Regions from separate parts of the Cobetia sp. cqz5-12 genome, predicted to be linked through region 2. Evidence: predicted binding sites of a transcription regulator. Region 2 holds the regulator's gene; the other holds the start of a gene.
What was found. The regulator LexA, encoded in region 2, represses DNA repair genes until DNA is damaged. The targets are predictions, from matches to a motif close to TACTGTNTANNTANACAGTA.
Positions count from the first base shown of each region.

Region 1 (3,411 bases), 1.9 Mb from region 2:
CACAATGGTTGAACTTACGATGTCTCACGCCTATCGCCTGGTGGTGTCCTGCCCTGATCAGGTCGGAATTGTCGCCCGAGTTTCCACTTTCATCGCCGAGCAGGGCGGGTGGATCACCGAAGCCAATCAGCATTCTGATCTTGGCGCCGGTCGTTTCTTCATGCGCTATGAGATCAACCCCGAAACCATCGGCCTGAGCGCCGATGAGCTCGGCAAGCGCTTCGCCCCGATCGGCGAAGAGTTCGGCATGCAGTGGCGCGTGCATGACACCGCTGCCAAGAAGCGTGTCGTGTTGATGGTTTCCAAAGACTCCCATTGCCTGGTGGACCTGCTGCATCGCTGGCAGTCCGGTGATCTGGATTGCGAGATCCCCTGCGTCATTTCCAACCACGATGACATGCGCTCGCTGGTGGAATGGCACGGCATTCCGTTCCATCACGTGCCGGTCGACAAGAATGACAAGGCCCCGGCCTTTGCCGAGGTCGAGCGTCTGGTGGAAGAATCCCGGGCCGATTGCATCGTGCTGGCGCGCTACATGCAGATTATTCCGCCGAGCCTATGTGAGCGCTATGCCGGTCGCCTGATCAATATCCATCACAGCTTCCTGCCTTCCTTCGTAGGCGCCAAGCCGTATCACCAGGCCTTCGGACGTGGGGTCAAGCTGATCGGGGCGACCTGCCATTATGTGACCGAAGAGCTGGATGCCGGCCCGATCATCGAGCAGGACATCCATCGCGTCACTCACTGCCATACCGCCGAGGAACTGGTGCGCATCGGCCGGGATGTCGAGCAGAAAGTGCTGGCGCGCGGGCTGCGTTGGCACCTGCAGGATCGCGTGCTGATCCACGGCAACAAGACCATCGTCTTCGCCTGAGCCTCGCTTGCTCAACGCATGAGTCTGTCATCGACCTGAGGTCATGACGAAGAAGCCGGTACCTGTTTCAGGTGCCGGCTTTGTTGTTTTGGGATGGGGGAGCGACTGGTGCGAGCTAGAACAATCCCAGCTGCTGGGCGTCCTCGCGGGCCTTGAGGCGCACGCCGACACCCAGCAGGCGGACAGGGCGGTGGCCGCGTTGCCAGGCTTGCTCCATCAAAAGGGCGAAGCTGTTGGCGCTTGGCAGCGTGGTGGTCGAGGCGGGGAGCAGGCTTTCCAGCGTGGTGCTCTCGAAGTTGTTGAAGCGGATCTTGACGAACTGTTTGGCCAGCACCGGCTGGTCATGGCGGGCGTGTCGGCTGGTCAGGCGTTCGAGCAGGGTAGGCAGGCGCTCGAGACAAGCCGGCAGGTCAGGCAGGTCGTGATCGAAGGTGTGTTCGACACTGATCGACTTGCGCTCGCGTTCGACACGTACCGGTCGCTCATCGATGCCGTGCGCCAGTTCGTGCAGGCGGGTGCCGAACTTGCCGAAGTGTTCGGCCAGTGTCGTCAACGGCGTGCCACGCATGTCCTCGCAGGTGGTGATGCCCAGGCGTGTCAGGCGCGCCAGCGTCGCCGGGCCGACCCCGTGCAGCTTGCCTACCGGCAGCTGGCGGATGAAGGCGTCGCTGGTCTCGGGCGTGATCACCGTCAGGCCGTCGGGCTTTTCCCAGTCACTGGCGATCTTGGCCAGAAACTTGTTGGCGGCCACGCCAAGGGAGAGTGTGATGCCGGTGCGCTTGAGCGCCTCCTCCTTCAGCCAGCGCGCCATCCAGGTGGCGCTGCCCTGAAAGTCAGTCACGGCGCTGACATCCAGATAGGCTTCATCCAGCGAGAGGGGCTCCACCAAGGGCGTCAGTTCATGGAAGAGTGCCTGGATCTCGGCGGAGACGGCGCGGTAGCGCTCGAAGTCCGGTGGCACCAGAATCAGCTGTGGGCAAAGGCGCAGCGCGCGGGCAGTCGACATCGCCGAGCGTACGCCGAAGGCACGCGCGGGATAGTTGCAGGTGGCGATGACACCGCGTTGCTCGGTACGGCCGCCGATGGCGATGGGCACGTCGCGCCACTCGGGATGGCGGAGCATCTCGACGGCGGCATAGAAGCAATCGCAGTCGGCGTGGAGGATCTTGCGCATGCGCGCATCATGCTAAAAGACTGGATGGCTGTCCAGTAACTGTGCCCATTTATTGGGCCTGAGCAGGCTCAATAACGACAACGCCCGACAGTGAGGAAGGTCCTCGCTGTCGGGCGTTGGCACGTCTGGCATCTCGCTTGGGCGCGAGGCTTTTGCTCAGGGGGGGTTACAGCGTCATCGCGGCCACCCAGCCGAATACGATCAGCGGGATGTTGTAGTGGATGAAGGTCGGCACCACGCTGTCCCAGATATGGTCGTGCTGCTGATCGACATTCAGGCCGGAAGTCGGGCCGAGGGTCGAATCAGAGGCCGGTGAGCCGGCATCTCCCAGCGCGGCGGCGGTGCCGATCAGCGCGACGGTGGCCAGCGGCGAGAAGCCGAATTGCAGCGCCAGCGGCACGTAGATGGCGGCAATGATCGGAATGGTCGAGAAGCTGGAGCCGATGCCCAGAGTGATGAACAGGCCGACCATCAGCATGACCAGTGCGGCCAGCGGCTTGTTGTCACCGATGATATGGAAGGAGGCGTCGACCAGGGTCTGGATGTCGCCGGTGGCCTTCATCACGGAAGCGAAACCAGCCGCCGAGATCATGATGAAGCCGATCAGTGCCATCATGCGCATGCCGGAGGTGAAGAGGTCATCCGCTTCGTTCCACTTGAACAGGCCACCCAGCGAGAGGATGGCGAAGCCGACCAGGCCGCCGAGAATCATGGAGCCGGAATACAGCTGAATGCCGAGGGCGGCGATGATGGCGACGCCTGCCATGATCAGGCCGCTCTTGGACGGCGTGTGCATGGGCGTGTGGTGCGGCACGTTGCTGGACTTGATCTCGCGGGTCGCGTAGTCACGCGGCTTGCGGTAGGAGACGAACAGCGCCGTCAGCAGGCCGAGGAACATGCCGCCGACCGGAATCGCCATCGCCATCGGCACCATGCCACGGGTCACGTCCAGACCGAGCGACTGGCCGGCATCATTGATGTTGGCCAGCAGGATGTCGTTGAGGAAGATGGAGCCGAAACCGACCGGCAGCAGCATGTAGGGCGCGGTCAGGCCGAAGGTCAGTGCACAGGCCACGGCGCGACGATCCAGGCGCAGGCGGTTCATGGCGACCAACAGCGGCGGAATCAGGATCGGGATGAAGGCGATGTGGACCGGAATCAGGTTCTGGGAGGAAATCGCGACCAGGGTCACGCTGCCCAGCAGGCCGTACTTGATGGCCGTCTGGCGGCGCGGTGTGCTTTCGCCATTGAGCAGGCCGATCAGGCGTGCGGCGAGCAGGTCCGGCAAACCGGAGCGAGACAGGGCGACGGCGAAGGCACCGAGGGTGGCGTAGGCCAGCGCGACCTTGGCGCCGCCGCCGAC
Region 1 covers NZ_CP044522.1:2,868,219-2,871,629, reverse strand. Annotated here, with positions in the region: gene purU (formyltetrahydrofolate deformylase) at 20-874, shown strand; gene dinB (DNA polymerase IV) at 990-2,048, opposite strand; gene F8A90_RS11960 (Na+/H+ antiporter family protein) at 2,215-3,411, opposite strand, start outside.
Region 1: a site for LexA is predicted at 2,067-2,086, ahead of dinB (DNA polymerase IV). Genes of this name have one in related genera too.

Region 2 (3,411 bases):
TCGATGAGCAGCGCAAGCTGCACGTCTGCGGCAATAGCCCGGACTGTGTCGGTCACGAGGTCGAGGAAGGACAGTTCCGCATCAAGGGTTACGATGGCCCGGTGATCGAGTGCGACAAGTGCGGCTCCGACATGCAGCTCAAGACCGGGCGTTTCGGCAAGTACTTCGGCTGCACCAACGAGAATTGCAAGAACACCCGCAAGCTGCTCAAGTCCGGTGAGGTAGCGCCGCCGAAGATGGACCCGATTCCGATGCCGGAACTTGCCTGCGTCAAGGTCGAGGACCACTACGTACTGCGCGATGGCGCCAGTGGCCTGTTCCTGGCGGCCAGTCAGTTCCCGAAGAATCGCGAGACGCGTCCGCCGCTGGTCAAGGAGCTCAAGGCGCATGCCGACGAGCTGCCGGAGAAGTATCACTTCATTCTTGATGCCCCGGATCAGGACCCGGACGGACGTCCGGCGCAGATTCGCTTCTCGCGCAAGGTCAAGGCTCAATACGTCATGACCGATGAGGAAGGCAAGGCGACCGGTTGGAAGGCGACCTATGACAACGGCCGCTGGGTCGTCGAGGACAAGCGCAAGGGAGCCAAGAGCTGATGAGCCAGCGTGCCCGTACCAATCAGCTGCTGTATCAGGCCGAGTTGCTGCTGGCCCAGTCAGCAGCCTCTGGCGACGATGAGCATGCCGTGGCACGACGCATGGCCGGTGAGGAGGGCGCGCTCGCCCTACTGGAGCTTGCGCTGGCGTCATTGCTGGAAGAGTGTGCCGTGACAGCGCGCTGGCCGCAGGGTGGCTGGCGTGAGCGCCTTTCCACCCCGCCGACGCCCATTGCCGAGGTCGAGCAGCTGCGCAGCCTGCTGGAGCGTCCCGACAGCTGGTTGTCTGAGCTGGTCGCGGATGTGACCCGCCTGCATGAAGAGGACGGTGCCGCTCGCCGCGAGGAATCGCGCTCGCGTGGTGATGGCCTGATCATCGCGGCAGCTTCGAACGCCTCGCTGGCCGAGCGGCTCAGCGCTGCCATCACGGCATTCAAGGCGCTGCTGCCGCAGCTGCGCGAGTCGAGTGTCGAGTGGTAGGTTCAGGCGTTGATCTGGTGCTGCACGCTGGTGATGACTGGCGGATGGCAATCGGGTGACGTTTCGCCTTCACGGGTGCTAGACTGATCGCATTGTGGCAAGCCCTGCATTCTCCGGTACGACCATGGCTCTGGCTGTGGTCGTACTTTTTTCTGCGTCGCTGATGGCAGCGCGGTGCCGGGCTTGCCAGCCGTCGCGCTGACGATTACAACGACGCCGGTATCTCGCGAGATGCCGTGCAGGAGGAATGACGTGTCCGATCCCGCCGTACTTGAAATTGTGCAAATGGAAGATGGTGAAGTGATTCTGCGCGCCGCGGAAAGCGAAGGTGAGCCGCTGCTCAGCATTCGCATTTCGGACGAGGCCGCTGATCTGCTGCGTGACAATCGTTTCGAGGTCGCGCGTGAGATGATCGACCACGCCATCACCCGGACTCGCCTCTGGGATGGCGAAGAAGACGAGGACGAGCAGTCAGAAGGCATCGTGCACTGATTCATCGCTCATGCTTCGCGCACAAAAAAACCCGCCTCGAGGCGGGTTTTTTTGTGCGATGCGTGCGGCTTTTCTGCTGGGCAAAGCGCTGCTGGTCAAGGCCTCAGTGCAGGCCACCATCGCGGATGACGCCCACCCCGAGACCCTCGATCTCCAGACTGTCCGTGCGCAGGTCGACCTTGATCGGCGAGAAGTCCTCGTTTTCGGCTTCCAGCCATACGTAGTGCCCGTCACGGCGGAAGCGCTTGACGGTGACTTCATCCCCCAGGCGGGCCACCACGATCTGGCCGTCACGCACGCTGGTGGTGCGGTGTACGGCCAGCAGGTCGCCTTCCAGAATCCCCACATCCTTCATCGACACGCCGCGCACACGCAGCAGGTAGTCGGCAGCCGGCGAGAAGTAGTCACTCGGCAGCGGACAGTGGCGGTCGATATGCTCGCTGGCAAGAATCGGGCTGCCGGCAGCCACTTCCCCGATCACCGGCAGGCCATCGTTGGCGCTGTCGTCGACGTCAGCCAGCGACGGCACGCGAATGCCGCGTGAGGTGCCCGGCACCATCTCGATGGCGCCCTTGCGCTTGAGGGCGCGCAGATGCTCCTCGGCGGCATTCGGCGAGCGGAAGCCCAGCGCCTGGGCGATTTCGGCCCGCGTCGGCGGGTAGCCAGAGGACTTGATGGTCTTGATGATGAAGTCGAAGACATCCTGCTGGCGCGGAGTAAGCGGCTGGGTCATGGCATTGCCTTTGGCCTGGGCGGCATCTTGAGCTGACGGCACGGGGTGTGCATCCATACAACTGTCATTGTATCCAGTCATGGCGGTCATGCAAGGCATCGTGGCTTGCGTGGTGGCCTCAAAGGGCAGGTAGTCGTCGAGAGATCGCTGTCTGGTGACCTTGCTTGCCCGATGTCAAAGGCTCTGCTGATGAGGTCAGGCGGGCTGTCTGGGAGGGACGGATATTGCGAGTCCTTGGATCGCCACGGTCAGCGTTCAGCGAATATCAGTCTTGGCTAAACCTCTGGCGTTTGAAACGCGAGAGAATTGTCAGTCATGGCATGGCGCGCTAGAATCAAAGTGTTTCAAACGAATGTTCGTCGATGGCGGTGGCCGGTCGAGGCATGATCAAACATGCCGTGCTCGAGCGGGCCGTGTTCGAACATGCCTTGATCGTACGCGGCCTTGCCGTGAACCAGCACCACCTCATGAGAGAGTCGCCGTGCGGGGCTTGCGCCGTGACCTACGACTCCAGTCCTTTTCTACCTGACAAGGGTTCCGCCCATGGCCCAGACCGATACCGTTACCCGCATCCTCGATACTGCCGAGGTGCTGTTCGCCGAGCGCGGCTTCGCCGAGACCTCACTGCGCAACATCACCAGCAAGGCCAAGGTCAATCTGGCGGCGGTGAACTACCACTTCGGCTCCAAGAAATCGCTGATCCAGGCGGTCTTCGCGCGCTATCTCGATCCGTTCAGTGAGCGTTTCCACGCGGCACTCGACAGCGTCGAGCAGCAATACGCCGGGCGTCAGGTGCCGCTGGAGGTCCTGCTGGAGGTGATGGCGCGCACCGTGCTGGAGGTGCCGGCCGAGCGCAACAGCCTGCGTACCTTCATGCGCCTGCTTGGGCTGGCCTATACCCAGGGGCAGGGCCACATGCGGCGCTATATCCGCGAGCATTACGGCACGGTCTTCAGCCGCTTCGCCGAGCTTCTGAAGCTGGCGACGCCTGATCTGCCGGACAACGAGCGCTTCTGGCGCCTGCACTTCATGCTCGGCAGCGTGATCTTCACCTTCTCGGGCCTGGATGCACTGCGCGATATCGAGGAGGCCGAATACGGCCATCACACCA
Region 2 covers NZ_CP044522.1:985,869-989,279, forward strand. Annotated here, with positions in the region: gene topA (type I DNA topoisomerase) at 1-596, shown strand, start outside; gene F8A90_RS04220 (DUF6586 family protein) at 596-1,075, shown strand; gene F8A90_RS04225 (hypothetical protein) at 1,328-1,567, shown strand; gene lexA (transcriptional repressor LexA) at 1,671-2,300, opposite strand; gene F8A90_RS04235 (TetR/AcrR family transcriptional regulator) at 2,844-3,411, shown strand, end outside.